3 regions of the Brevibacillus parabrevis genome follow, and region 3 is predicted to be linked to each of the others. Evidence: riboswitches for the same ligand, from Rfam matches in the RefSeq annotation. Region 3 holds a riboswitch; each other region holds the start of a gene.
The links. A riboswitch is a leader RNA that binds a small molecule or an ion and turns the genes downstream of it on or off. The one in region 3 is predicted to bind cobalamin.
Positions count from the first base shown of each region.

Region 1 (9,863 bases), 1.6 Mb from region 3:
TGGAAGGGAAGCCTGTCCGCGTCTTTTGCGCAAATTCGCGAAACGTTCTGATGTTTACATGCGATCCGCGCAGCAGCGGGTGCAGATCAAACCATAAAAACAGCGTAGGCTCTTTCGCCAAATCTTCGGCCATCGTCAGAGCGATGCGAAAATCTGTGCTCTTGTGGTCAAGCTCTTCCCCGTTCAGCACAAGACCTTTTGTCGCTGTCCATGTCACAATCCGCTTGTTCAGGCTGGCGCCAATCCCTTGGAACACATCGAGCGCCCGCTCCTCTTCCGATGTAAAAATGTACAGGATGCTGTATCTGGCGCGAATCAGATACTCCACTTCCTTGACAAAATCTTGCAGCATGTATGTACTCCTCCTACAGCCATGTGTACAGGCTCGATTGAATATTCGCGGTAGGAAAACCAGTCAGATGCAAGGAACGCTCCCCTTGAACCAGTTCGACTTTTCGTTGGGGAATCAACTCTTCCGGCGTGATCCGGTTCGTCAGCACAATCAGTTTCTTGCCATGCCAAATCTCCTCCGACTGCGCCTGATAAGGCCCCGCAATCGCCACGTCAAACAGAAGCAAGGCTTTGCGCTTTTCCTCGCAACGCAAAATTGCTTCCGCTGTATAGCCTGTGAACAAAAGGACGGTGCCCGAGTGAACCTGGCGAAACGACTGAACCAGCCGCCTTACTTGCTCCGGCTGATCCAGCGGTTCTCCTCCGGAAACGGTCAGTCCGTCAACTGGCAGCCGTCCCAGTTCTTGCCCTAAAGAGTCTGGTTCATAGAGCCGACCGCCTTGCTTGTCCGGGTGCGTATTCGGATTAAAGCAGCCGCGGCAGCCAATGGAGCAGCCTTGCACCCAGACGACAGCACGGTTGCCAGGTCCGTTTACCCTGCTTTGCTTGCATATTTCATGGACTCGCAATGACTGCGCCAACATGCTCTCCCTCCTACAAGTCCAACTGCCTTCCTGTCGCACCTGTCTTTCTCGGTACTTGCCCGCTGTCGTTGTTGCTGGCCGCACTTGACGGAAGCTCAATTTCCCGAATGACCACCCTTGGCTTTTCACTAGGTGCGTGTTCCTGAAGTTCGGGACGCGGCATCATCCGCCCATCGCGAATAAGAGCGGGTGTACCGGGTGAAGCAGTCTGAAGAGCTTCATCCAACGCTTGCAAAAAATGCGAGACAAACTCTTCGGGGGAATCCTGAAAGCTTTTTCCGTCCAGCTTCAGGCGAACAGCGTTATCATGGACGGTCCCGATCAGCAGAAGCAAGCCTTCGCCATTCTTTCCGCTGCCGACGATGCCAAGCTTTTGGATATCGCGCAGCCGACATTCCATCCGCACGGCTTCGTGCCGCTCCTGCATGACGATGCAGACGAGCGCGTCCTGTTTGACCAAAAAGATTTTGTTGTTGGGCTGCACATGTCGCCAGCTCTCGAAATCTTTGTACAGCGCCTTCACGATATCTTTTGGCGTAATAATCCCGATTTCCTCCAGCTCAAACAAGGTGGCATCGTCAATTTTCGTATGTACCTTGATCCGGCGCTTCATTACGAACTGCAAGTAAACAAGCGCGGAAAGGCCGATAAACAGCGTAGGCCCGACAGAAAGCTTTGTGATCAGGCTGAACAAAATCAAGCCAGCCATGCCAATTTGGGTGTACGTGATCACTTTGATTTTTTGTTCTCCTGTCTTGCGAAAAAACGAGAACCCTTTTCCGGGCTGATAGTCGGCAAGCTGGTTTTGCAGCATTCTTTTAAATTTTCCAATCGCCCAAATGCCAGGTACAACAAACACCAACCCCAACAGGAGCAGAAGAAAATTGCCCGTCATGATGCCGAACAGTGACATCAATCCGAAAAAGGCGCTGGTGATCCAAAGTGTCCTGATTTTCTTGTGAATCTCTGCAACTGCTTCGTTCTGGTTTTGCAAGTTTGTGCCCAACCTCCACTCCATTATTTACTACTTTTTTCCTACGCCTATTATAGTAGAGACAAGAAGGTGAGTAAATAAATCGGTGCCAGCAAAAAACCCCCACCACAGTGAGGGTTTTGCTGCAAAATTCTATTGTTCCGCTTTGCGCTGTTTTCTCAATGCGTAGCGGTGCTTTGCCTTTTCATGCTGGATGCGCTCTTCTTCCGTCTCGGGAATGACAGCCGGCACTAACGTTGGCTTTCCTTGGTCGTCGAGCGCGATCATCGTCAAGTACGCCCTCGCTGTCATTTTCTTTTCGCCCGTCAGCAAATTTTCCGACTCGACCTTGACGAACACTTCCATCGACGTGTTGTGTGTCCAGGTGACGTATGCTTCCAGATTGATCGCTTCGCCCGTTTTGATCGGCGCGAGAAAATCAAAGGAATCGCTGGAAGCAGTGACGACGGGCTTCCGGCAATGACGCATCGCCGCTATGCAGGCGATTTTGTCGACGTACGCCATGACTTTTCCGCCAAAAATCGTATTGTGATGGTTCGTATCCGGCGGGAACACGAGATCAGTCAAATAGGTTCGGGATTGTCCGGTCGGGCATGCTTCTGTTGCCATCTGTGCTGCTCCTCTCGTTGCCATCATACGATTATGCTTTTTGTGTCAAACGGTCACGCACAGCATGCGTCGCCGCCACCATGTTTTTCAAAGCTTCCACTGTCTCTGCTCTTCCGCGCGTCTTCAGACCGCAATCCGGGTTGATCCAGAATTGGGCTGGCGGCAATACTTGCACGCCGCGCGACACCATCTCTTCGATCTCCGCGACAGCTGGAACGCGCGGGCTGTGGATGTCGTATACGCCCAGGCCGATTCCTTTATCGTACGTGCAAGTCTCGAAGACGGAGACAAGCTCGCCGTGGCTGCGGGACGTCTCGATCGAGATGACGTCGGCATCCAGCTCGCTGATGACGTCGATGAAGTCGTGAAATTCGCAATAGCACATATGCGTGTGAATTTGCGTGCTCGCGGCAACTGTCGAGGTAGCCACGCGGAACGATTTGACGGCCCAGTCCAGATACGCCGCCCTGTCTGCCTGCTTGAGCGGCAAGCCTTCCCGCAGCGCAGGCTCATCCACCTGAATCATGCGGATTCCCGCCGCTTCCAGCGCCTCCACTTCTGCTTGCAGCGCCAGGGCGATCTGTTCGCACACCTCTTGGCGGGACACGTCATCGCGGACAAATGACCAGTTCAAAATGGTCGCCGGGCCTGTCAGCATGCCTTTTACTGGTTTTTCCGTCAACGACTTGGCGTATACGCTCTCTTTGACGGTCATGGGAGCGACGAACTGCACATCGCCGTAGATGACAGGTGGCTTGACGCAACGGGAACCGTACGACTGAACCCAGCCATTTTTCGTGAAGACGAAGCCGTCGAGCTTTTCCCCGAAATATTCGACCATGTCTGTCCGTTCAAACTCGCCGTGGACAAGCACGTCCAGCCCGATCTCTTCCTGAATCGCAATCCACTGCTTGATTTGCTCCGCGATGAAGGCATCGTACTGCTCGACTGTCCAGTTCCCTTTTTTGTACTGCTGTCTGGCCTGACGAACCTCTGCCGTCTGCGGGAAACTGCCGATCGTCGTTGTAGGCAAAAGCGGCAGCTTCCAGGCGGCTTGCTGGATATCGCGGCGCTCGTGGAACGGCACGTCGCGTTTGGCTTCTGTCGTCTCCAGCGCTTTTCGAGCCTGCTGTACTTTCTCCCGGTTTCTCGCCGGAGACTCGGCCAGGCGGAGCAAGTCCTTTTCGTTCTGGGCAATTTCCTTCGATATAACATACTTTCCAAATCGGAATCCTTGGACTAAAAGCTGCACTTCTCCCAATTTTTCGTCCGCAAAGGCTAATGCCGCTTGAACTTCCCCAGGCAAATCGGTTTCTGCTTCAACAGTGACGGGAACATGCAACAGGCTGCTCGATGGCTGTAGCCAAATTCGGTCCGGGTCGACCACATTGCTGATCGTCTTGACCAGCTCCCACTTTTCCTCCAGGGCCGAGCGCCAAATGTTGCGGCCATCGACGATTCCTGCGCCGAGCACTTTTTCCTGCGGGAAGCCATGTGCCGTCAGGTTGGCCAAATTCGCTTTTCCTCCGTGGACAAAGTCCAGGCCCAAGCCTTCCACTGGCAGCGCGATCAGCTCCTCGTACCAATCCACCGCTTCGAAATACGTCTGAACCATCAGCTTGAGGTGTGGCAGCGCCTGACTGAACTGTTCGTACACCCGGCGAATAAGCGCTCTGTCCTGCTCGGAAATATCTTGGACGAAAGCCGGCTCATCGATTTGCACCCATTCCACGCCATGCAGTTCGAGTTCACGAAGCACGTCCACGTAAAGCGGCACGATCTGATCGACAACGCGTTCGAACTCGTCCTTCGCATATCCTTTCGCCAGCTTGACAAACGTGTACGGCCCGACAATCACCGGCTTCCCGACGATGCCCAGCTGATCCCTGGCCTCCAGGTACGCTTTCAGCGGCCTGTTCTCTGCCAGCACTGGCGGGCGTTCGCCAAACTCAGGAACGATGTAGTGATAGTTCGTATTGAACCACTTGGTCATTTCGCTTGCGACAGCTTCTTTGTTGCCGCGCGCCATGGCGAAGTACGTATCGAGCGGTACCGGGCCGCCATCATAGGCAAAACGCTTCGGAACGAGTCCGAACATGACAGCCATGTCCAGCATGTGATCGTAGTAAGTAAAGTCGTTGACGGGAATCCACTCGATGCCTTTGTCTTTTTGCTTGATCAGATGCTGCTGGCGGATTTGCTCCATTTGCGCAAGAAACGCTGACTCTTCCAATTTGCCTGCCCAAAAGGACTCCAATGCTTTTTTCCACTCCCGGTCTTTGCCGATTCGCGGATATCCCAGGTTGCTGCTTTTCATGAGCTTTCTCTCCCATCCATTGAAGGTATTTGTAAAGCCAATCAAAAAAGGCACTTCCAACGGTCAAAAAGAACGTTAGAAATGCCAAATAAGCACTGAGATCACAGCATCCTAACACCTCCCTATCTCCCGTAGGTTAAGCAGTGTTGTCGAAACAGGCAGGTCTCCTGACTTGAGGATCACGATCTGCACAACGCCTTCCCAGTCCGTCTCGACCAGTGGCTTATCGCTGTGCAAACTCCCCTCATACAGTGGCGGGACCGTGTCGGATTCTCACCGACTTCCCTTTTCATCCTTGCGCCGATTTTCGCGGCCAAGGAACCTGTTCCCACTCATATGAAATTGTCGGTATGAGTGCATGTGCTCTCGCATCTAGCAAAAGAGCACCTTTCTCCTTACAGTAACACGTAAACCAGTTTTTGTCATGCTAAACTATTTCCACTCACCAAAATTATTTCAAAGTTCAGCCTGATTGCCTCTACTCTGCCAGCTTTCCGGTTTATTGCTTGGTCAGTCGCAGCTCCTGTGCCCGCAGAGAAGGTTTGCGAATCATGTAAATAGTGTAGCCGATCACAGCGCCTGCAACAGCGGGCAGCATCCAGCCAAGCCCGATCGTATACATCGGCAAGTAGCGAGTAAAGAAGTCGTTGATGACGGGAAGCTGGGCACCTGCCGCGTTCAGTCCGTCAAACAGGCTGATCAGAAAAGTAGCGAGCAAGCTTCCCTGATACACCTCTGGTCGTCCGCCAAATCCTTTGTGCATAAACGTTAAAAAGACGAGGGAAATCGCAATCGGGTACATGGTCATCAAGATCGGAACCGACACTTTGATCAGCGCCGTCAAGCCGATATTGGCGACGAGTGTACTGAACACAGCCAGAATGACGGCAAACTTTTTATACGAGATCGCCGGAAACAGCGAATGGAAAAACGAAGAGCAAGCTGTAATGAGACCGACGCTGGTGGTCAGGCATGCGATCGTAATCATGAGGCCGAGCAAAACGGCGCCGTAAGAGCCGAAGTAGTAATTGGACACCTTGGCCAAAATTTGCGCCCCGTTTTCCAGATGACCAAGCTTCTCCACACTGGAAGCGCCCATATAGGCAAGCACCGTGTAGAAGAACGCCAGGAGTGCGCCCGCGATCATCGTTGCTTTTGCGCACGTGAGCAAAATTTGCTTTTTCGCCGTGATGCCTCTTTGCTTGATCGCATTCACGATGATGATTCCAAACACAAATGCCCCCAAAGCGTCCAAGGTTAAATAGCCGTCCTGAAAGCCTTTGTAAAACGCTTTGGACTGATAATCCGTCACAGGTGCTTGCAGCGCGCCAATCGGGAACAAAATCGCCGTCAACACAATCACGCCGATAAAAGTCAGCTTGATCGGTGTCAAGACTTTTCCGACTACATTGATAATTTTTCCAGGATTGAGAGATAACAGGCAAGCGAGTGTAAAGAACAAGACGGTGAAGACGATCAGTGGAACCGGACCAGCTTGCTCGGACAAAAATGGCTTGATTCCGATCTCAAACGAGACGTTCCCGGATCGCGGAATAGCGAAAAACGGCCCGATTGCCAAGTAGAGCAAAATCGTAAACACAAGACCAAATACCGGATGCACACGACTCGCCAACGAACGCAAATCATCCATTCCCGAATAAACCAACGCGATAATTGCGAGCAGCGGCAGCCCGACTCCCGTCACCAGGAAGCCCGCATTGGCCGTCCATACGTTCGTTCCAGCCATTTGCCCCAGCATTGGTGGAAAAATCAGATTCCCCGCTCCGAAGAACAGAGCGAACAGCATAAAGCCGATGATGAGGATGAACGAAGAAGAACCTTTTTGATGCATGACACAAACCCTCCTGTAATTCCAAAGCAAAGGTGCTTTTCAGCAACCCTCTGATTAGTGAAAAAATTCACACAATCACTCCGCCCGCTCATGCCCCAACAACCGGGATCAGATCGAGCGGGAATAATTGTCAGATAAATCAGTCGACCAAATCGGTAATCGATGACCAGATCGCTTCTCGCTTGCCACTTCCGCGCTGATCACGATTCTATCTGGACAACCAGAAGTAAAACAGCTCGTTACGTCATTTATTTATAACATAAATATAAATGAAAAGATATTGAAAATAGGCGATTCATTTCCTTCCCATCTATTAAAATATTATTTATCGAGCAAACCTCACGTATATTCTACTGGCGCATTTTCGGATCGGAATCGAAAAAAGACTGCCAATGAGCGGCAGTCTTTTTAAACATACGTTTAACTTTTTACTCAAAGCGGAAATCATCATCTGTCAGCGGCTCGACGTTGAGCGTGCGGACATAGCCATTTCCTTTTTTCGAGAAGAAATCATGCTGCTTCGTATGCGTCCGAATCCCGTTCAAAACGATCGGATTGACTTCTTCCTCCGGGAAGAACGGGTCCAGTCCCAGGTTCATCAACGCTTTGTTCGCGTTGTAACGCACGTAAGCCAGCACTTCGTCCGCCAAGCCAATTTCCGTATATAGAGACACGGTATACGCCTCTTCGTTCTCATGCAGCTCGTGTAACAACGCGTACAGCTCCTCTTTCACAGCTGTCTGCTCGACGACGCTGAGGCGTTGATACACTTCTTGCGCAAGCACGCCGACGTACAGTCCGTGAATGCTTTCGTCGCGCACAATCAGGTCGATGATCTCGCCACTGCTCGTCATCTTGCCCTGTCCAGCCAAAAAGAGCGGGTAGAAGAAGCCGCTGTAAAACAAATAGCTTTCCAGAAAAACAGAGGCAACCATCGCCATGTACAAGTCTTTCGCTGTCTCGATGCTTTGATAACGTTGCGAGATCAACGCCGCTTTCTTTTGCAGATGCGGATTGCGCTCCACCCAGGCAAAAATCTCGTCGATTTCTTCGGTGGCAGCCAAAGTCGTGAAAATGCTGCTGTAAGACTTGGCGTGAATTTGCTCCATCATGCCCATGAAAGCCAGGACGGCTTTTCGCTGCAATCCGTCCACATGCTCCATGATTTTCGGCATCCCGACGCCGCCTTGCACCGTATCGAGCAAGGTAAGGCCACCGAGCACTTTTTTATACGTGTCCCGCTCGGTAGCGCTCAGCTCCATCCAGGACATTTTGTCGTCCGACAGCGGAATCTCGTCATCGGTCCAGAACTGCATGATGTTCTGATTCCAAAACGTCATCGTAAAATCGTCGTCCGGCCTGTTCCAATTGACTGCTTTCATAAGGCGTTCCTCTTCTCTATCAACTTGTTCCAATGACCTACATCTGTTGTTAAACGGCGCAGCTAATGCACTCTTCTACCGTCAGATGCTTGGTGCGCGTGTAGTAGAGCGACTTCAAGCCTTTTTTCGCCGCGTAAATATAGTAGCGAGCCAGCTCTCTTGTCGAGATGTTGCTGTTGACGTGCAGCACGGTAGAAATCCCTTGATCCACATGCTCCTGGATTTCGGCAATCAGATCGATGACTTTGAACTGGTCGATCACATAGGCAGACTTGTAGTAAAAATAGTTCTCTTGCGTCAAGTACGGCATCGGGTAGTACGTGGTCGAGTTCGCATACGTTCTCGTCTCGATATGCTCCACGATCGGCATTACGCTCGATGTCGCATTCTGAATGTAGGAAATGCTCTGTGTCGGAGCAATCGCCAGACGATAGGCATGATACAGCCCGTTCTCCTGCACTTTTTGCTTGAGAGAAGCCCAGTCCTCTGGCGTCGGAATGTGCACGCCCTCGAACAGCTGCTTGCCTTTTTCCGTACGCGGACGGTAATCGGTTGCGAGATATTTGTCAAAATAAGTGCCCTTGGCGTACTCCGACTGCTCAAAGCCCATGAAGGTTTCCCCTTTTGCCTTGGCAATCTCGGCGCTCATCTCCAGCGAGTAAAAGTTCATCATCATGAAGAACGTGCGGGCAAAATCTTTTGCTTCTTCACTCTCATACGCGATTTTGTTTTTCGCGAGGTAGCCGTTGAGGTTCATCGCACCCAATCCGACAGAGTGCAGCTCGCGGTTCGCTTTTTGCACGCCCGGCGCATTTTCCACACGGGTTACATCGCTGACGGACGTAATCGCTTCGATGCCTTCGCGCACGGATTCACGGATTTTTTTGTGCTCCATCACGTTGACGATGTTCAGGGAAGCCAGATTGCAGCTGATGTCGCGGCGGATGATGTCTTCCTCGCCGTAATTCGTGATCGTGGTAGTCTCCTGCAACTGGAAAATTTCCGTGCACAGGTTGGACATTTTGACCGCTCCAATATCTTTGAGCGCGTGGTTTTTGTTCGCATTCGTCTTGTTCATGATGTACGGATAGCCCGATTCCATCTGGATCATCGCGATCTTGGTAAGCATCTCGCGGGCGCTCATGACGATCTTTTTCTTGATGCGCTCGTTTGCGACCAACTCGTCGTACATCTGATCGAGATCCAGATCATCCAGATGAACGCCGTATTCCTTGTAGACCGAATAAGGAGCGAACACGGTCAGAGGCTTGTTCTCCTCTGCCAGCTTGTAAAACACATTCGGCACAATCAGGCCGATCGACAATGTCTTGATCCGCGATTTTTCGTCAGCGTTGATCTTTTTGCAATCGAGAAACTCGTTGATGTCCCAGCCAAAAATGTTGTAATAAGCTGCCCCGGAGCCTTTGCGCTGTCCCATCTGGTCGGCGTAGGAAAACGCATCTTCCAAAAGCTTGAGTACAGGCATGACGCCTTTGGCTGCGCCCTCGACGCCTTTGATCGGCTCTCCCCGCCCGCGAAGCTTGGACAGATTGACCGCTACGCCGCCGCCGATTTTCGAGAGCTGCATGCAAGTTCCGAGCACGTAGTTGATCGAGTTCAGGGAGTCGTCCATTTCCAGCAAGAAGCAGGAGACCATTTCCCCGCGGCGGCTTTTCCCTGCATTGAGGAATGTCGGTGTAGCCGGCTGGAGACGCTGTTCCATCATGGAAACAGTCAGGCGCTTCGCAAGCTCGAAGTCTCCGCGGCCGAGCGA
Region 1 covers NZ_CP064090.1:4,144,697-4,154,559, forward strand. Annotated here, with positions in the region: gene IRJ17_RS18745 (AAA family ATPase) at 1-352, opposite strand, end outside; gene IRJ17_RS18750 (4Fe-4S single cluster domain-containing protein) at 366-935, opposite strand; gene IRJ17_RS18755 (hypothetical protein) at 946-1,929, opposite strand; gene IRJ17_RS18760 (acyl-CoA thioesterase) at 2,062-2,538, opposite strand; gene metE (5-methyltetrahydropteroyltriglutamate--homocysteine S-methyltransferase) at 2,570-4,855, opposite strand; cobalamin riboswitch at 4,996-5,196, opposite strand; gene brnQ (branched-chain amino acid transport system II carrier protein) at 5,355-6,707, opposite strand; gene nrdF (class 1b ribonucleoside-diphosphate reductase subunit beta) at 7,136-8,089, opposite strand; gene nrdE (class 1b ribonucleoside-diphosphate reductase subunit alpha) at 8,139-9,863, opposite strand, start outside.
Region 1: it holds a riboswitch for cobalamin, as region 3 does, so the genes downstream of both, metE (5-methyltetrahydropteroyltriglutamate--homocysteine S-methyltransferase) here and cobO (cob(I)yrinic acid a,c-diamide adenosyltransferase) in region 3, are expected to answer to the same signal.

Region 2 (9,863 bases), 2.8 Mb from region 3:
AGATAACGCCAGCACAAAATACGGCTGGTCGTCCTCCATCTCCAGCATCTGCAAAAATGCCGTGCCGTCGTGCTTGAGGTTAAACGCATCGATGACACGAGCCAAGCCTTGCCGCGGCTGAACCTTGAACTTCCCGGCTTCCTTCCAGCACGTAATCAGCGAATCGTACAAGGAAAACGTCAGGATGAAATGGCGGCTGTAATCGCTTGGATCAAACGCTTTTGGCCCCGCTCCCTTTTCTTTTGCCGGGATGACCACGAACGCTTTGTAGTTGCCAAAAAAACGATCGCTCATTGCTCCCCCGTCCTTTCCGTCAAAACTCTCGTAAGGGTTAGTATCCACTACTTCGCCATATAGTTATGTACGTAGAAATGGCAAAAGGCCAAGTCGACAGCTAACCCGACTTGGCCTTTTGCGCGCATGTGTATAGGCATGTTTTTCAACTGGATTACTCATTTTCATTGGTGCGTCACAGAGACGTTGCCATGAGCGTGCGCCTCTTCCTCTACGGCGATTCCTGTTCCGGATTTGACCGTCCAGGTAATCACTTGGCTGGAAATGACTACAGCTAAAATGGTGTACAGCATCTCTTTCATCGGCACATACCAGAACGACAGGCACAAAACCATCACGTCCAGCAACAAGAAAATCGTACCGATGGACAATCCCGTATACTTGCTGAGCAACAGGGACAAAATGTCGTCGCCGCCCGTCGCTGCTCCGTAGCGCAAAACCAGTCCCGTGCCGAGTCCGGTCAATACGCCTGACAGTACAGAAGCCAGGGGCATCATTCTGCTCATGTCCATGACAATCGGGGAATACTGCTCAAACAGCTCGTAAAACCCGGTAAAAGCCAAAGAGGCAAAAATCGTATCCCAGATGAATTGTCGCCCTCTCACTAACCAGGCAACCAAAAACAGCGGGATATCCAACAGCAGCACCATTAACGCTGGCGACAGGTCAAAGACGTATTTGGCCAACAGGCCCAAACCAACAAAGCCACCTTCAGACAAATGGTTCTGAAAGTTAATGTGATAATACGCAAATGCCAGCAAACAAGCTCCAAACAAAATCATACCGTAACGTTGAACAAATTGCAGCGCTCTCCTCATCATCGATTCCTCGCATTTTTGTCGGTTTTGGCACAGACGACCAACCGACTACGGAGGAACATCGCAAGTATAAGTCGCTACTCATACAAAGGGCCTCGCTTTCGTAGTAGATTGGTCGTCCAAGTGACGATCGACTACTACGAAGCTAGATGTAGGAGAGGTCAAAACGTTTCCAGATCGTCCTATGGGGACGCATGGTATCCTGATCCCTTCCATTGCTTTTCTTATATTATAGCATAAAAAAGGGAAAAAGACGACTCGAACCGTCTTTTCCCCTGCTTAAAAGCGAAACGCCTTGCTTTTGATCTCCAGCGGAATGCCTGCCGTGAGCAGGAAAACCTGATCGGCTGCCGCCGCCATGCGCTGGTTCATCAGGCCCGCCAAATCGCGGAACATGCGTCCCAGCGGATATTCCGGAACCAGTCCGTCTCCGACTTCATTCGTAACGAACAAAATCGTTCCGGGAAAATGTTGCAGCGCTGCAATCAGCTCATCTACCTGTGCAAGCGTGCGTTCCACTGCCTGCTCCTGTTCGTGGCGGATCAGCCAGTTGGACAGCCAGACGATCAGGCAATCAACCAGCACGACTGCCTGATTTTGCTTGAACTCGTCTCGCTGCTGCAACGAGCGAATCACGTCAGCGAGTGCATAAGGCTCCTCGACTGTCTCCCACAGAAAGCCGCTTTGCTGTCTTCGCGCGCGATGCCTTGCGATCCGCTCGCGCATCTCCTCGTCAAAAGCTTGCGCGGTGGCGATATAGACGCCTGCTTTTCCCAGATGAGCCGCATATTTTTCCGCAAACGTGCTCTTGCCGCTGCGCGCACCGCCTGTCACAAGTACGATCATTCCAACGTCTCCTTACGCCCGGGATTGCAGCATGATTTGCGGCAAATGATGGACAGGGTGCTCCATGACGATCGGTCTTGTCCCGTACACCGCTTCAATCTTGTCCGTTTGCAGCATGTCTTGCGGCGTTCCTACCCCAATCTGCACTCCTTTGTGCAGCATCAGGATGCGGTCGCAGTAGAGCGACGCCAGATTCAAGTCGTGCAGAACTGCCACGACGGTCACTTGCGTCGTCTTTTGCCACTTGCGGACAATATCCATCAGTTGAATCTGGTAACCGATATCGAGGTACGTAGTCGGTTCGTCCAGCAGCAGCAGTTGCGGTTTTTGCACGAGCGCCTTGCCCAAAGCCACGCGCTGCTTCTCCCCGCCGCTCAGCTGATCCAGCGTGCGCTCCGCCAGCGGCACAAGCCCCAGCAGCTGCATGATTTCCTCGATCAGCGGCGTGACGTCATCCTTTTCCTCACCGAGCCAGTTTTGATAAGGGAAGCGTCCCATCTCCAGCACTTCGCGGACACGGAAACCGACAGGAGGCAGCCCTTCCTGTTCCAGTACGGCGAGAACACGAGCCAGCTCTTTGCGCGTATAGCGGGCAAGCGGCTTGTCAGCGAGCGTAATCTCTCCCGCATCAGGGGCAATGACGCTGGAGATCATTTTCAGCAGCGTCGATTTGCCGCTGCCATTCGGACCGATGATGCCGAAAAACTCGCCCCGCTTCACGTCAAAATCGATTTCTGTTAAAACCGATACATCCTGGTAAGCTTTTTGCAAACCTCGTACGTGGATCATCGTAGCTACCTCCTTCCGGTTCGTTTGTTTTGCTTCAACAAATAGGCGAAAAACGGCGCTCCCAAAAACGCGGTCACGACGCCGAGCGGGATTTCCGTAGGAACGAGCAGCATCCGCGCCAGCGTATCCGCCCACAGGACGTAGATGCCGCCGCCAATCGCCGACATCGGCAGCAGGATGCGATGATCCGGCCCGACCAGCATCCGCACCAGATGCGGTACGACGAGGCCAACGAAGCCGATGATCCCTGAGATCGAAACCGCTGCCGCCGTCAACAAAGTCGATACGAGCAAAATAATGAGCTTCGTCTTGTCGACATTGACGCCCAGATGCGCCGCCTGACGCTCACCCAGGGCAAACAGGTTCAAGGAGCGGGCATAGCCAACCAGCACGATTACGCCGATCAGCACATACGGAATCAGCACATACGTAAAAGCCCAGCCGCGAAACGACAAGCTGCCCATCAGCCAAAAGACGATTTCGTTCACCGTCTGGTTCGACAAGGACACCATAAAAGAGACGAGCGAACCGAGAAACGCCTGAATGACGACCCCGGATAAAATGAGCGTCTCTGTTTGCAGCTTGCCCTGCGTCTTCGCCAGCGACAGTACAATCCACAGACTGCACAGCCCCGTCAAAAAGGCGACCACAGGCGTGCTCCATTCCCCGAGAAAAGCGAATTGCAAGCCAAACAGGATCAGAAAAGCGGCACCGACAGCAGCTCCGGATGCCACTCCCATCGTAAACGGGTCTGCGAGCGGATTGCGCAGCACCCCTTGAAATCCGGCGCCCGCAAGCGACAGGCAAGCCCCTACCAGAATCGCCAGGATGACGCGGGGAAAGCGCACTTTCATCACGATTTGCTCGGACGAATCCGGCCATGTCACGGCAACCAAGTCCGACATGCCGGGGAGCTGATGCAACAAGATCAGCCATACTTGCGAAAGCGGAAGCGATGCCGCTCCCATCGAAATGCTGACTACCGCCGATGCCAGCAGAATCAGACTGCTGGCTCCTCCCCATAAAAGCAACTGCTTCTTCATTTTATTTCACCAGATCAGGGTAAATCGCTTTGGCTACCTCGATCAAACCTTGGGTAATCCGCGGTCCCGGGCGCGAAAGCAAATTTTGCTCCATCCCGAAAATCTGCTTGTCGCGGATCGCCTTCATCTTGTCCCAACCGTTGCGGTTCGCAATGATGTCCTCCAGCTTTTTCCCTGTCTTGTCGTCCGTAATGCCTTTTGCATACAAAATGACGTCAGGATCGCTTTTTAAAATCTTTTCTTCGCTGATCGGGTTCCACCCTTGGGTATCAGCGGCAATGTTTGTCGCGCCTGCCAGTGAGATCAGCTCATCCAGAAATTCCCCTTTGCCTACCGTCCAGCCCGGCGAAAATTCCAGGTACACTTTTTTCTTGTCTTCCGGCTTCACCGCTTTGACCGCTTCCTGCACGCGCGCGATGTCCTGCTTCATGCTTGCGACTACTTTTTCCGCCTGCTCCTGTCTGTTTGTAATGACACCCATCGCCAAAATGTTGTCAAATATCTCATCCATTTTTTGCGGGTGAGTCACGTAAACAGGCATGCCTAACGTTTTCAGCTTCGCAGCGACAGGCTCATCCATCGAGATTCCGCCGATGACCAGATCAGGCGACTGGGCGAGAATCGCCTCTTCGCTCGGCTTGACGACACCGCCCACTTTCGGCTTCGTGGCAGCTTCTGCCGGATAATCGTCGTAGTCGGACACCCCGACGATCCGGTCGTTCAGGCCGAGTGCGAACAAAATCTCCGTTTCACCTGGAGAGGTGGAGACAATCCGCTGCGGCTCTTTTTGCAAGGTCACTTCTTTTCCCGTCGAATCTTTGACCGTCAGCGGGTAGACAGTGGCTTTGGCCGTTGTTTCCTGTGGTGTTGTCTGTGGCGCCTCTGTCTTTGGAGCAGGGGCTGTTTGCGTGTTGCCATTGCCTGTGCAGCCGACCAAGCTTGCAGCAATGACCAGGGGCATGAGCAGTTTCCACGAACGTTTCATATGTATAACTTCCTTTCTGGGCAACTGGTTGATTCTTAGCATAGAAAAACCCCTTCGCTTCCAGCGGGAAACAAAAGGGTCGACTTGCCAGGACGATCTGGTCACGCCAAAAAGTCCTGAACGGGCCGAACCTTTCCGCGAAGGCGCAGGCACATCATGCAAACAGGCAGGTCTCCTGGCTTGCGGCTTGCGACAGCCGCTTTACAGTGGCGGGACCGCGCCGGATTTGCACCGGCTTCCCTTTTCACCTCGCCCATGACAGACGAGGCACCTGCTTGCTGTATTCAGTTGTTTGTACCTGCAAGCTAAGACTCACCCACCATCATAGCATTCCTTGGCCAAAAAAAGAATGCGTCATTTTGCAGCAAAACGCAGGTCCAGGCTACCCGTCAACCTGCAGCAGCCACTAGCCTTTTGCCTAACCGACGAAAATTACTGCTTGCGCTTGTGCAAGTAATCGATAATTCCCATCGCGCACACCTGCAAATCCAGTCGCAGGACGTTCATCACTTCATGCTGCTCGGCAATGCCGCGCGCTTGCAGATGCTGGCTGACAAGAGCGAACAGCCTGTCCCCCAATTGCTCCGTGCCAAGCCCGGCGGAAACGGCCGCCTCGCCTTCTGCCACGAATACGGGAAGCCACTCTGCCACTTGCCGATAGACGTCCTCCACTTCTTCCGTCATGCCAAAATGCCCGAAGTAGATACGCTGGAGTTCGCGCTTGCGAAAACGCTCGATAGACGCAAGCATCGCCTGCGGATCGAACTGGTTTGGAGACGTGGACGGCAAAACGAAATGCAATCCGTCTTTTTGGAGTTGCGGATAAAAAACGCCCGCTGTATCACCTGTGAACATGCCGCGGCTAACCGGATCGTAAATGCTGAAATGATGGTTCGCATGGCCGGGCGAATCCAAAAATTCAAGGACACAGTTCGGCCCGATCGGCAAGGTGTCTCCGTCTTTTCGCACCAAGATTCGCTCCTCGGGAATCGCCACAATCGGATCGAACAGGCGGTTGAAATCGTCCTGGTAAACGGCTTTCGCTCCCGCAATCAAGCGACTCGGGTCCACCAGATGGCGCGCTCCTTTTGGATGCACCACGATTTTGGCCTGCGGGCATTCGCGCAAAAACAAGCCTGCCCCACCCGCGTGATCCAGATGAATGTGCGTCACGATGATGTATTTGACTTGCTCCGGCGAAAAGCCGAGCTTGTGCAATCCTGCCACAATGTACGGTACGGACGGGCTTGGCCCTGTCTCGACAAGCGTCAATTGTTCCTCTGCTATTACATACGTTCCCGTCCGCTCCGCCCAGCCCATGTCAAAGCCGTCAATCAGATGGATGCGGTGCCCCAAGGAAATCGGTTCAGTAGGTTGCATCGATTTTTCTCCCCCTGCCAACTTGATATCGTGTGAATATTTCCACTTTACCATTGATCGTGCCCGGATTCGAGAGGGCTTTGCCGTTTCTTGGCTGGTTACGGGCGGGAAGCGATGCGCGCTACTTCGCCATTCGTCATTTGTACCAGTTGCTTTGGCGTCAGCGAAAAAACAGCGTTCGGATGCCCGGCAGCCGCCCAGATGACTTCGAAGCGAAGCAAATCCTCATCAATCCACGTCTCAATCGGTTCCAGATGTCCGACGGGCGAGACACCGCCGATGACAAATCCGGTTTTTTCGCGCACAAAATCGGCATCTGCTTTTCCCGGCTTCTCCTGCATCCATTGCGCGAGCAGCTTTTCGTCAATCCGGTTTGTGCCGCTTGCCACGACCAGAACAGGCTTGTCCGTCGTCTTCCGGCGAAAAATGATCGACTTGGCAATTTGCGCGACCTCGCATCCGATCGCTTGCGCTGCCTCCGCAGCTGTGCGGGTGCTGTCCGGCAGTTCGACCACCTGATTGTCATACCCCAATTGTTGCAATCTCGCTTGCACTTTCTGCGCGCTTTCTTTTAATCGCTGCATTAGTTTTGCTCCTTTCCTTTTACACGTTTTCGTTAAATGAACGACAGGTATGGTTATAGCTAAGGCTCTGCGTAATACATCACGACCTGAATGACGGCTTGCTTTTCGCCTTCATTGCTGTACTGATGGGGAACGTTTCCGGCAAAACGGATGCCGTCACCTTCCGACATGCGAAACAGCTCGTCCTTGATTTTCAGGCAAAACTCGCCCGCGCTGACGGTAATGTACTCGTAGACGCCTTCATTGTGTGGAGCCGACGAGTAGCTTGCCCCCGGGTCAAGCTCGATGCGAAACATTTCCAGCTTGGTCATCGGATCAAAAGGAAACTGCAAATACGCCCGGCACAAGCCGTTGTCTTCGATGATGGGCGACACGTCTGCGATTGACACAAAAGAAACGGCACTGTCCGGCGCCTTCAACAGCGATGAGAACGACACTTGCAGACCTGTTGCCATTTTCCACAAGGTCGTCACCGTCGGCTGGGAATCGCCGCGCTCAATCTGGTGCAACATGCCTTTGCTTACGCCTGTCAGCTCCGCTACTTTATCGAGGCTCAAGCCCCGCTTTTTGCGAATCGTCTCCAAGTTTGCTCCAATGATCGTCTGTATTGATTCCACCAGAGTGCTCCTCTCTTTGCATTTTGTATCAGATAATGAACAATTATATAACATAACAAACACAAAGAAAAATAGCGCCCAAACAAAAAACTCCCCCGAACCGCCAAAAGCATGCGCGGTTCAGGGGAAGTTTTTCGCTAGTCATTAGGCTTGTGTGTAAATGACGACAGCGTCGCGCAGGAATGCTGCCAGGCCAGGCTGCTCCTTGTCGTAGTAAGCCGTAAATCTCGGATCATCGACATACATCTGAGCCACGCCTGCGTGCGCCTCCTTGCTGTAGCTGTCCCAGTAAAAGCTGAGCCACTGGCGATGCAAATCGGCTGCCTGCTGGGCCAGCTCGCTGCCCGGATCGCCGCTGGCAAACGCTTGCTTCAGCGTCGCGTGCAGCTTTTCGTTCAATTGCTCGACTTGCGCATACTCTTCCTCGCTCATCTCTTTGATTTTCCGATTGGCACGCTCTACTCGCTCGTCGCCGTACTTGGCCCGGATTTCTTCGCCGTACTGCTGCTCGTTGTCGTGAATCAACTGCTGTTTGAAGCCTTCGAATTTCTGTTTGTCTGTCATTGTTTTCGTCCCCTCTCGCTGCGCCAAAGTCAGATCGACATTCGCAATCAGCCGATCCAGCTGCGCCCGTTTTTCCAACAGCTTCTCCCGGTGCTCCCGCAGTGCCCGCTCCGCATCAAAGGTGGGAGAACTCATGATTTCCTTGATCTCCTCCAGGCTGACACCAAGCTCGCGGTAAAACAAAATTTGCTGCAACCGATCCACTTCTGCCTGCCCGTAAATACGATACCCGGATGAATTGATTCTCGCCGGCTTGAGAAGGTCAATCTCATCGTAGTAACGCAATGTCCGGGTGCTGACACCTGCCAGGAGACCCAGCTTTTGCACGGTATATTCCATCTTGTATCCCTCCTGACAAATTCATCGTACACATTTACGCACCGGCAAAGTCAACAGTAGTAGCAGCAGGAAAATAATGTTATTGTAAAAGCAAGCCATTGTGAAAAGGGGGAATGTCTTTTGCTCTATTTTCTCATCGCAGTAGCAGCCACCTTCCTCGCGGCCTTCTTTTTTACAGGGTCTGTCAGCTTGCGGGCCAGAGACAAGCACGCCGTCCACCACTACAGCGACGACGCCTATGCTCACCAGACGATGCATCATTTGCAACAACACAACAACAATCCGTTTTGAATGCATGAAAAAAGCTGCCCAGACCAATGTGTCCGGGCAGCTTGCTTTTTTCTAACAATTACAGAGCTTGAAACGTATCTGTCAGTACAGGAACGATTTGCTTCTTGCGGGATACAACGCCTTTGAGCACCGCTTTGTTGTCTGCGAGCGTAACGTTGTACGCTTTTTCTACTGCCTCGGTTGCTTTGCCGAGCGCCAGCGCAACGGAATCGTTGTTCAAGATGTCTGTCACCACGAAGACGAACAGGTCCAGACCTTTTTCCGCAATGATCGCGGAGATCGCTGCTTCCAGCTCGCTTTGGCGGGCCAGTACATCGTTGACGTCCACGGCGTTTACTTGGGCGATTTCCACTTTCGCGCTACCCATTTGAAATTCTTTTGCATCCAAAGAGAGCAGTTGAGCGATTGTTTTGTCGCTCAGGTCAGCGCCTGCTTTCAGCATTTCCAGGCCGTATGCTTGCAAGTCCACGCCTGCGATCTCAGCCAGTTCGTGAGCTGCCGCAACATCTTGCGCGGTGCAGGTAGGGGATTTCAGCAGCAACGTGTCGGAAATGATCGCAGACAGCATCAGGCCCGCGATTTCTTTCGGGATGTCCACGCCGTTTTCCTTGTACATTTTTTTCAAAATCGTAGTCGTGCAACCGACAGGCTCTGCACGGAAGTACAGCGGGTTGCTCGTTTCGAAGTTCGCAATGCGATGATGGTCAATTACCTCGACTACTTGCACCTGCTCGATGTCGTTTGCGCTTTGTTGACGTTCATTGTGGTCGACGAGAATGACTTCGTTGACTTCATTTCCTACTGTTTCCACGAGACGCGGCTCTTTTACCTGGAAGTAGTTCAAGACGAACGCTGTCTCGCTGCTGATGACACCGAGGCGAACCGGCTCTACATTGTCGCCGAGCTTGGTTTTCAGATCAGCGTAAACGAGCGCCGAGCAAATGGAATCCGTATCTGGATTTTTATGACCGAAGATTAGCTTTTTTTCCATCATCCATACTCCTTAGTCGTATATTGGCGTCAAAATTATACCATGGAATAGCGGATATTCCCAAGGAAAATTCCAGAAGCCGACCTTTGTTTGCAAACAAAGATCGGCTTCCGGCGCCGCAACAAACTTAGTCGTCCCACTCCATGCTCAATATGTCGCCTGTGGTGGCCGATATTTCCAGCTCCGCTTCCTGGCGGTTAGAGGTACGGACTTCCACCTCGTACACGTACTGTCCATCGTCTTCATCCAGCTTGATTTTCTTGATGCTTCCGTTCACTTTGGACAAGGCGATCTTTTGAGCTGTCTCTGCGGTGATCTTCAC
Region 2 covers NZ_CP064090.1:2,978,272-2,988,134, reverse strand. Annotated here, with positions in the region: gene IRJ17_RS14255 (hypothetical protein) at 1-294, opposite strand, end outside; gene IRJ17_RS14250 (YitT family protein) at 459-1,115, opposite strand; gene cobU (bifunctional adenosylcobinamide kinase/adenosylcobinamide-phosphate guanylyltransferase) at 1,392-1,958, opposite strand; gene IRJ17_RS14240 (ABC transporter ATP-binding protein) at 1,971-2,747, opposite strand; gene IRJ17_RS14235 (FecCD family ABC transporter permease) at 2,753-3,790, opposite strand; gene IRJ17_RS14230 (ABC transporter substrate-binding protein) at 3,792-4,775, opposite strand; cobalamin riboswitch at 4,924-5,065, opposite strand; gene IRJ17_RS14225 (MBL fold metallo-hydrolase) at 5,208-6,155, opposite strand; gene IRJ17_RS14220 (YbaK/EbsC family protein) at 6,254-6,739, opposite strand; gene IRJ17_RS14215 (helix-turn-helix domain-containing protein) at 6,799-7,356, opposite strand; gene IRJ17_RS14210 (MerR family transcriptional regulator) at 7,501-8,259, opposite strand; gene IRJ17_RS14205 (hypothetical protein) at 8,380-8,550, shown strand; gene IRJ17_RS14200 (manganese-dependent inorganic pyrophosphatase) at 8,609-9,541, opposite strand; gene IRJ17_RS14195 (PepSY domain-containing protein) at 9,669-9,863, opposite strand, start outside.
Region 2: it holds a riboswitch for cobalamin, as region 3 does, so the genes downstream of both, IRJ17_RS14230 (ABC transporter substrate-binding protein) here and cobO (cob(I)yrinic acid a,c-diamide adenosyltransferase) in region 3, are expected to answer to the same signal.

Region 3 (9,863 bases):
TGCTCTCATCCAGGCTTTGTGCGTATGCACACTGTCTCCGCTGACGCCGAGCACTTCGACGTTCAGCTCACGGAACTCGTCAATTCGGCGATTGAGACTGAGAATTTCGGTCGGGCATACTTTGGAAAAATCAAATGGATAAAAAAATAGCAGCAGCCACTTGCCGCGGTAATCGACCAAGCTTTTCGGAACAGGGAAGCCGTTGTCAAACGTCACGGTGTCCATCGTAAAATCGGGTGCGGGAAGTCCAATGCGTGCGCTCATCGAGAATCTCCTCGTTTCTGTAGGCATGATGTATGGTTCTGCTATCAAATTATCATGAATGATATTTATAATCAATATCATTTGAAAGTTACTTTAAATAATATTTTGCACAAAAACAGGAGCGGAATTGCCCTAAACCGCCGTACTGTATGAGAGGAAGGATCAGGTAGCATCCTAATGAACGAAGATGCTCAATGCCGGAGGGGAAACAAGATGCAGTCGATACTTTTGATCATAGTGCTCGTGGTGGTGGTACTGCCGCCGCTTGTCTTTTTCGGATATATGTACGCCTTGTCCAAACAGCCGAAGCATTCGATTATCCGCTCGCACCCGTTTTTGGGCTGGGTGCGCTATTTGCTGGAAAAGCTCGGGCCGGAATTTCGCCAATACTGGTTTGACAACGACACAGACGGCAGACCGTTTTCCCGCGCTGATTTCGTCGGGTTGGTCTACGCGGCGAAATACCGCACGGATCTCATCTCGTTTGGCGGCAGACGAGATTACGAAAAGCCGGGCTTTTACTTGTCCAACGCCATGTTTCCCAAGCTGACGAGCGAGCTGCGGGTAGACAACGAGCAAGTGCTTGTGGGCAAAAAGTACGTGATTACAGATGAGGGCCTGTTCACTCGCCAGGAAAAGTTCATCGAGGAACAAGTGAAGCCGTGGCTGCTGGCTGATCAGGATGCGATTGTCGTGGGAGAGCGCCGCGAACACCCGTGGCGGCTCAAAGGCATGTTCGGGGCATCTGCCACATCGTACGGGGCGGTCGGAGAAAACTACATTTTGTCTACGGGAAGCGGAGCCAAAATGGCGGGCGGCTCCTGGATCAACACAGGAGAAGGGGGCGTGGCGGAAGTCCACCTCGCTACAGGCGCGGATATCGTCGCACAGATCGGGCCAGGCATGTTCGGATACCGCGATGACGAAGGGCGATTCTCGATCGAGGAATACAAGCGCAAGGCGAGTCAGCCTGCGATCAAAGCGTTTGAACTGAAATTTCATCAAGGGGCAAAAATACGGGGCGGCCATCTCGAAGGCTCCAAGGTGACAGAAAAGGTGGCGGCAGCGCGGCTGGTGCCTGTGGGCAAAACGGTCAATTCCCCCAACCGTTTTGCGTTTCTGACCAAACCAGAGGAAGCTCTCCGGTTTGTCGGCACGTTGCAGGAAGCGGGCGGAAAACCAGTGGGAATTAAAATCGTCGTCGGTGACGCCAAAAGGCTGGAGCCGCTGTTCGCCAAAATGACCGAGCTGGATATTTACCCCGATTTCATTACGGTTGACGGCTCGGAGGGAGGTTCTGGCGCGACTTTCAAAGCGATGGCGGACGGGATGGGGCTGCCGCTCTATCCTGCGCTGCTCATCCTCGACGATGTGGCGCGGACATTCGGCGTGCGTGACCGCTTCAAAATTTTTGCGTCCGGCAAGCTGATCACGCCTGACAAAGTGGCGATTGCTCTCGCCTTAGGGGCGGACGCTGTCAACTCCGCGCGCGGCTTCATGATGGCGAACGGCTGCATCATGGCGATGCAATGCCATACAGGCAAGTGTCCGACCGGAATTACGACCACGGACGCCAAATACCAGGAGGCGCTCGCCCCGGAAGAAAAGCAGTGGCGGGTCATGAACTACATTTTGCAGTTGCGCGAAGGCTTGTTTTCGCTCGCCGCAGCCTGTGGACTGGAAAGCCCGCGTGATTTTACGCGCGAGCATGTCGTCTACACGAATGAAAGCGGCCAGAGCGTGCGGGTAGCGGATTTGTTCCCGTATCCCGAGCCCGAGCAGCCCGGACACTCAGAAGCTGTCTTGCTTTAGTTTCGTCCAGTGGTTGTAGTCATGAATGGCAAAGCCTGCGTAGCTTGCGTGCTGAGCGAGCTTTTCCTTGGCGAGCTGAAGCTCTGTTTTCAGCACATGTGTCGGCAGCGAATGAAAAGTCGTATGGGCACCTTCCGCGCTGGGGGCGGTTTCGATTCCGACGATGACCTGCTTGCCCAATGTGCCCGCTTCCCGCAAAATCGGCTGGGCATTGGCGATGATTCCGTCATTGCCCAAAGCGGAGTTGCGGTAATCCATGATGACCACCGCATCGGCTTTTTCCAGCATCCACGCACTCAAACTGTAGCGGGTGTCGGGAACCTTGACCTGATGCAGCCAAAAAGGAATGTCCAGCGTAAGCCGCAGACCGTTCGCTTTTGTTCTGCGCTCGATCAGGCGTATGCTGTCCATCCAGTTGCTGACGACCCGTGTCTGATCGCTTTTCCATTCGGGAAGCACGTACGGTTCAATGTCAAAATGCAGCCCGGAAAACCTCTCCTCAGGGGCGACAGCCGCATTGTAGGCTTCGACCCAGTCGATAAAAGCCTCGATCTGGCTGTGGCCGGAAGGAAAAGCCCATCCGGGGCGGCCGTTCAATGCTTCTACTTTGATTTGCCTTTTTTGCGCTTTTTGCATGAACGATTGGTATACAGCTTGCGGAATGTCCTTGTCGATTTGCAAGTAAATGCTCGTCACTTGCTGTTCCGCGGCAAATTCAATCATTCGCTCCTGTTCCTGACCGCTCAAAAGCAAGGACGCATCCCACAGCCACGTGCTGTGCTGCTTTGGAGCGGCTGTCGCGATAACAATCAGATTGCGCTCGGCGTTCCAATCGATCCGGGCGTCAAATGATTCGCTGATAAAACGGAGCGGCACCATTGTCCGGCCATTGCGGAGCGCAGCTGCCGTATCCAGCTGGACTTGCTTGCCGTTCACGTGCGCAATGCTTTGACCGACCGTCAGCCTGATCGTGGTTGTCGCGTTTTGCAGCGTAACCTGTCCGGTTTTTGCATCCCATTGCGTGCGCAGCCCGAGCTTTTCAGCCACGAATCTGACGGGCACCAGCGTACGTTGCGAGCGTGCGTCTACATACGGCTGGACGTCGGGAAAGGCGACAGCTTGCCCGTTTACCGTGACGTCGACGGGCTGTGCGCAGACAGGAGTGCCGAAGGAAACAGCGCTTTGCAGTACAGCCAGCGCCATGATTTGCTGAATTTTTTTCATCTGTCATGTCCTCAATGTTTTTCATTTCAGGCAGGTGCTGTCTTATTGTACTATGGGGTTGTTTTCCAGTGCCTGATCGAAAGGATGCAAGGCCAAACAGACCGCCTGTGAAGAAACTCCTATTTTTCGGGAGAGCCTTTACAACCTATGGCAAACAGGATAATATGTATAAAAATGACAAAAGGAACAAAAAAATCAGGCTATTGTACACCTTCCTTCTACTCAACTTGGATATTAGGGGTACTGCTTTCCTGATTTTTTTTATTGCTGCCGATGAAAAATCAAATCTACCTTCGCCGGAAAAACAAACTGATTGTGAAAGCGGGACAGCATGAATTGCCTGTCTCTTACTTGGCTGCGGCCTTGCGCAATATGGAGAGCTTGGGCTACACGTTTTCCCTGGAGCTGATCGAGCGAATCCGCACGCTGTCCGAAGCGGAATTTTTCCCGCTCTACTCGGAGGTAGTGAGAGTTTTAAAAGACATGGTCGGTGCCTCCAGGCGCTTCAAGCCTTTTTATCCGAATTTCCCGCGCCAGGTCATGGAAGCGAGCGACGGGGAACTGTACCTCCAGGCGATTATCCATTACTTGACGTGGCAGCTTCCCGTGCATGAAGTGAAAAAGCGGCTGCCGCTCCTGAAAGAATCCCGTTTGAAAGTGATTCAACTGGGAACGGACGAAGAGCTGCTGCAAATAGGCATGAACATGCTGCGGGCGAACAGCTCGCTCTCCGCTCAGGACAAGGAAGACTTGAAAGGCTTGATTCACGGTTGCAAAGGGATTGCGGAAGCTTTGCCGCCGGAAATCCCGCACAAGGAAAATGCCGCTGTCGTGGCGAGCGTGTTGCTTCGGGCCGACAAAATGCCGCCTGACTTTTTTGCGAAGTATTGCAAGACGTCAACAGATGTTCTGCGACTGGCGACGGCTCTGTCCGACGGGGATGTCAGCCTGGCTGCCCCTGCGAAGTTTCGCAAGTTCAGACGGGCCGAGCGCAGGCTGTTGCTTCGATTGCTGGAAGCAAGCCCGAACCTGGCGGAAGACATGCAGCGCTATAAAAACCGCTGGATTCGCCTCGGGGAGATTTTGCATCCTTTTGAATACAAAGACCGTTATCCGCGGGCAGCGGAAGCGTTTGATATTTTGCGCAACAATCGGCGCATCGAGACTTTCAACAGTCAGGTCGAGCTGGCGATCCTGGCGTGCGATATAAAAGAAGCGACCAGATTGCTGATGCAACGGCCAGGTGAATTTGCCCGACGGCTGGATCACATGCTCCGCTTGACGGAAGCGGGCGATCAGGTGTTGCGCTCCTTTGAGCAGATAGCGACTTCTGTATCGACCCCCGTCCTTTTGCAGGTGATGAATCACTTTGACAAGCGGGAGCGATACGGTGAGTGGCGAACGTTCTTTCCAAAAGGAGAAGTGGCAAAAGTACAGGCGATCCCCAATATGCTTCCGCAGCTGGCGGATGAACAGCGCGCGCGTGCAGCCGGGATATGTCGCGAGGTATTGATTCGGCGCTTTTCTGCCTTGCCTACTCTCGGAAAAGTTTATATCGACCCGCAATTGCACGAGCAACTGGTGCCTTTTTCCCAAAGATCGGCAAGCAAGGCGTTGCGCACGATAGCGCGCGGCTCCAGACTGCCGATCCCCGAGGGGAGCACGATCCGCTTTTTCACCTGGTGGAAGGAAGGGATCGTCAACGATGTCCCTACCGGGCGGGTAGATATCGATTTGTCCGCTGTCCTGTATGACGAGAAGTGGACGTACATGGAGCATGTGTCCTACACCAATTTGCGGTCCGCGAAGTATCGCGCCTGCCATAGCGGCGATGTCGTACAGGCGCCGAACGGAGCGTGCGAGTTCATCGATGTCGATATCGAGTCAGTGCTTCGATACGGCGGGCGCTATGTCGTGATGTCACTGAACTCGTTTACGAGCCAGCCGTATTGCGATTTGCCGGAGTGCTTCGCAGGCTGGATGATCCGCAGTCAGCCCGAGTCCGGCGAAGTTTTTGAACCGTTGACAGTTCAGGATAAAGCCGACATCGCTGCCCGTTCGACGATCTGCCTCCCGGTCATTCTCGATCTGGCAGAGCGAAAAGTCATTTGGACGGACATCGCGCTGCGTTCGCATCCGCGCTTCGTCAACAACGTAGAGGCAAATGGCGGCGGTATCGAATGGATGGGCCGCGCGCTGACGACACTTGTGAAGCCGACCTTGCACGAGCTGTTCACCCTGCACGCACAGGCGAGAGGGACGATTACCGACCGGATGGAGGAAGCAGACACGGTTTTTTCCATGGAAGAGGGGATTACCCCGTTTGACATGGAAGTGATCTTGGCTGATTTCCTCGCTGGTTAATGATGGGAAGTTTAAAAGTCAGCTCAGGCTGGCTTTTTTCGTTGTTTGCAAGAATCGCTCCCTCGGATTTTCCGTGTTTTTCCATTTTCCCTCTCCGATTTGCAGCTTTTGCTTGAATCCACGGTAGCATTTGCTATTATTAAAACAAGTGAGTGTTATTGAAATGAATGAACGACATTTGAATAGGATAGAAAACAGGTCCTTGTGTTTTTGCGAGTGCTTATTTCGTGAAAGACAGGGTTAAAAGGGAAGTTTGGTGAAATGCCAACGCGGTCCCGCCACTGTAAAAGAGTAGCTCTTCTTCCTGGCAACGGCGCCATCCACTGCCCCACTACGAGGCGGGAAGGAGAAGAAGAGTGATGATCCTTGAGCCAGGAAACCTGCCTGTTTTGGTGTATGCACTGTTTTCCTTCGGGTCAAAGGAAGAGGTGAGGATTGTTTTTGTCAGCTATCCGCGCTTTGTTTTCCTTCTAGATTTTGGAAAACAAAGCGTTTTTTTGTGCGCCTGACAAGCAATCGCTGACACTTTTTGGACTGGACAATGGGGTCCCCGAAAAGTACCTGAAAAGGGCTGGAGAAAACTATCCTTTTTAGGTAACTGACGGGGGCCCTGAAAAGTATGTAGGGTCAAAATGACAGCAAGGTCTTCACTTCAATCTGGGGGTGTGCGTTGTGAGCAATAAACGTGGACTGTTTTTGGTCTATACCGGAGACGGAAAAGGAAAGACGACAGCAGCGGTGGGCTTGGCTGTACGGGCGACCGGGCGGGGAAAAAAGGTGATTATGATTCAGTTCATCAAGTCGCCTGAGCGGACGTATGGAGAGAAAATCATTTTTGACAAGCTCGGCATCGAGATCGTGCAAAAGGGCGTAGGCTTTACGTGGACGAAGACGCCAGAGGAGCATCGGGAAGCGCTCAAGGAGGCGTGGGCTTTTGCCCGGGAAAAGCTGTCTTCGGGAGCGTATGACGTCGTGATTTTGGACGAGCTGAACAACGCGCTGGCGATCGATCGTTTTCCCATTGACGATGTGCTGCCGCTGTCGGATGTTTTGGAAGCGATTCAAAACAGGCCGAGCCATGTGCATCTGGTCGTGACGGGGCGGAGCGCCAAGCAGGAAGTGATGGACATGGCTGATCTGGTGACAGAAATGAAGCCGCTCAAGCATTACTATGACGAAGGAATACCAGCAGTGCTGGGGGTAGAATTTTAATGAACGTGCTGGAAACGTATGGTCACGGTGGCGACTTGCTGACCGCCTCGCAACGCTTTGGCGTAAAGCCTGGAGAGTTTCTCGATTTCAGCGCCAATATCAATCCGCTCGGCATGCCGGAACGGGTCAGGGACATGCTGCTGGATTCGCTGTCTGCGGTGTTGCGCTATCCGGACCCGGGACACCGCGAGTTTCGCCAGGCGCTGGCGAAGCGTCTCGGACTGCCGGAAGCATATCTTTTGCCAGCCAATGGAGCGGCGGAAGCGATGGCTTTGGCGATTCTCGGGCTGCAACCAGAGACAGTCGGCGTCGTGTATCCGTGCTTTTCGGAATATGCAGAGCTTTCCGAGCAGTTTGGCGCGCGTGTCATTGGTTGCTACGGAAAAGCAGAGAACGGCTACAAGCCGGATCGCGCCGAGCTGTACAAGCTGTTTGAACAGGCTGATCTCGTATTTGTCGGCTCGCCGAACAACCCGACCGGGATCTTGTACGAGCCGCAGGAGCTGTTGCAAATGGCGGACTGGGCGGCAGAGACAGGCACCTGGCTGGTCGTGGACGAAGCTTTTCTCGATTTCGTGGCGGAAGAACGGCAGTTTACGCTGGCGAGTCGCCTGGAGAGCTTTCCATGGGTCATTTTGATGCGGTCGATGACGAAAATGTATGCGATTCCCGGCCTGCGTCTGGGATACGCGATCGCCCATCCAGACGTGATCGCCAACATGCGGCAAAAGCAAGTGAGCTGGAGCGTGAATGCGCTGGCCCTTTTGGCGGGGGAACTGTGCCTGATAGAGCAGGAGTACGAGCGAAAAACCCGCAGCCTGATCGCCGAAGAGCGGGCCAAATTGCTCGACTTCGTCGGCAAGGAGCTGGGATGGCAAGTGTGGCCGGGAGAGGCGAACTTCTTGCTCGTTCGCTCGCCGGGGGAGCTGCCGGCGGCCCAGTTGCAAGAATGGCTTGGCAAAAAAGGGGTGCTGATCCGCAATTGCGCGATGTATCCCGGACTGACTGCCCATGACGTGCGCATCGCGGTTCGCGGAAGTGCGGAAAATGCTCGCCTGATGGCGGTCTTGCGCGAGGTGCGGGATGAAAGGGGCGGCAAGCGTTGAGTCTGGTGTTGGTGACAGGCGGCGTTCGCTCCGGCAAGAGCCGCTTTGCCGAAGAGCTGGCCGAACAGGCTGGCGAGCGAGTTCTTTACGTAGCAACGGGGCAAGCCTGGGACGAAGAGATGAAGCAGCGGATCGAGCGGCACAAAGAGCGCCGTCCAAGTCAATGGGGAAGCGTCGAGGTAGGGGAGCGGCTTTGCGACTACGAGAGCGTTGCATCAGGCTACGGGGTCGTGCTGATTGATTGCTTGTCGACATGGGTGAGCAATCGGCTGATGAGCGTCGAGGAAGCGCAGTGGCGCAGCCAGGAGCATACCGAAGCGCTTTTGCAGGAACTGGAGGCGTGGCTTGCCCTCGTCAGCCGCTCCCCGCAAAAAGTGATCGCAGTCACCAGCGAGGTCGGCTTGGGCGGAGTGGCGATGAATCGGCTGGGCAGATGGTTCGCCGATGTGCTCGGGGATGTCAATCAACAGAGTGCACGGCAGGCGGATGCCGTCTACGCGGTAATGGCCGGAATCCCGTGGAGGATCAAAGGATGAATGCATTTTGGCACGCGATTGCCTTTTTTACGCGGATTCCCGTCCCGTGGCTGCGCCCATCCGATGAGGCGTGGAAAAAAAGCGTCAACTGGTATCCGGCTGTCGGGCTGGTCATAGGTATTTTGCTATGGGGTGTCCACCAGGCAGGGCTTTCGCTCTTCAGTCCGTGGCTTGCCGCCGTGTTGACGCTCGTCGTCTGGGTGTACATCACAGGCGGACTGCATCTCGACGGCTGGATGGATTTGGCGGACGGATTGGGCAGCAGCAGGCCAAAAGAACAAGTGCTTGCGATCATGAAGGACAGCCGCGTGGGTGCTTTTGGCGTGCTGGCGGCGCTTTTGCTACTGCTGCTCAAGGCGGGCGCTTTGGCAGAGCTGACACATCCAGGCTGGGGGCTGCTCCTCGTTTTTGTTCCCGCAGCGGCGCGGACCCATGTCCTGCTTGCCATTCGGTTCTGGCCGTACTTGTCGGCGGATAAAGGGATCGGCAAAGGCATCAGCGCCGGATTGTCGCTGTGGGCGATCGTCATCGGCTATGTGGCTTTGCTCGCAGCTGGCTGGCTGGCAGGCGGCTGGCAGGTCGTCGCGGCGATCGCTGGATCGTGCTTGTTCGCTCTGCTGTTCTGTCGTTCGGTTGCCCGCAAGCTGGGCGGGCTGAACGGGGATTGCTACGGGGCTGTCATCGAGAGCAGCGAGGCGGTCATGCTGCTTGTACTGGTCGGGAGTTGGTGGTTATGAGGTGGGTCTGGATACGCCATGGCGAGACTGACAGCAATCGGGAACACAGATATCTCGGGCATAGCGACGTCCCTTTGAACATAGATGGAAAAAGGCAGGCGAGTGAACTGGCAGAGCGCTTGTCCCGCCAGATCGAACGGCCTGATGCGCTCTACGCCAGCGATTTGCTCCGGTGCCTGGAGACGGCCCAACCGCTGGCCGACGTATGGGATGTGCCGATCATCTCTGTTCCGGCTTTGCGGGAGCTGTCTTTTGGCGACTGGGAGCTGCTGACCTACGACGAGCTGATGCAGGCGGATTGCGAGCGGGCTACGCGCTGGTACGACGATCCTTTTCACTGCTGTCCGCCCAACGGGGAAAGCCTGCAAGCGCTGGGCCACCGCGTAGACGGCTGGTTGTGCAAGCTGATGGATCGGCAACAGCGGGAACCAAACGAAACGACCGTATTGGTTGCCCACGGCGGAGTGATTCGCTGGTTCCAGGCGGCATGGCTTGCAAAAGATCCGCGCCAATACTGGCAAGTAGACGGGCTAAAGCACGGAGAAGCGCTGTTTGCGGAGTGGGATGGGCAGCGCTGGCACAGACAAAGGCTGGGAAGCTAAAGAGAG
Region 3 covers NZ_CP064090.1:5,749,266-5,759,128, reverse strand. Annotated here, with positions in the region: gene IRJ17_RS26385 (peroxiredoxin) at 1-264, opposite strand, end outside; gene IRJ17_RS26380 (FMN-binding glutamate synthase family protein) at 478-2,076, shown strand; gene IRJ17_RS26375 (copper amine oxidase N-terminal domain-containing protein) at 2,056-3,300, opposite strand; gene IRJ17_RS26370 (TerD family protein) at 3,574-5,664, shown strand; cobalamin riboswitch at 5,845-6,066, shown strand; gene cobO (cob(I)yrinic acid a,c-diamide adenosyltransferase) at 6,337-6,876, shown strand; gene cobD (threonine-phosphate decarboxylase CobD) at 6,876-7,982, shown strand; gene cobU (bifunctional adenosylcobinamide kinase/adenosylcobinamide-phosphate guanylyltransferase) at 7,988-8,518, shown strand; gene cobS (adenosylcobinamide-GDP ribazoletransferase) at 8,515-9,255, shown strand; gene IRJ17_RS26345 (histidine phosphatase family protein) at 9,252-9,857, shown strand.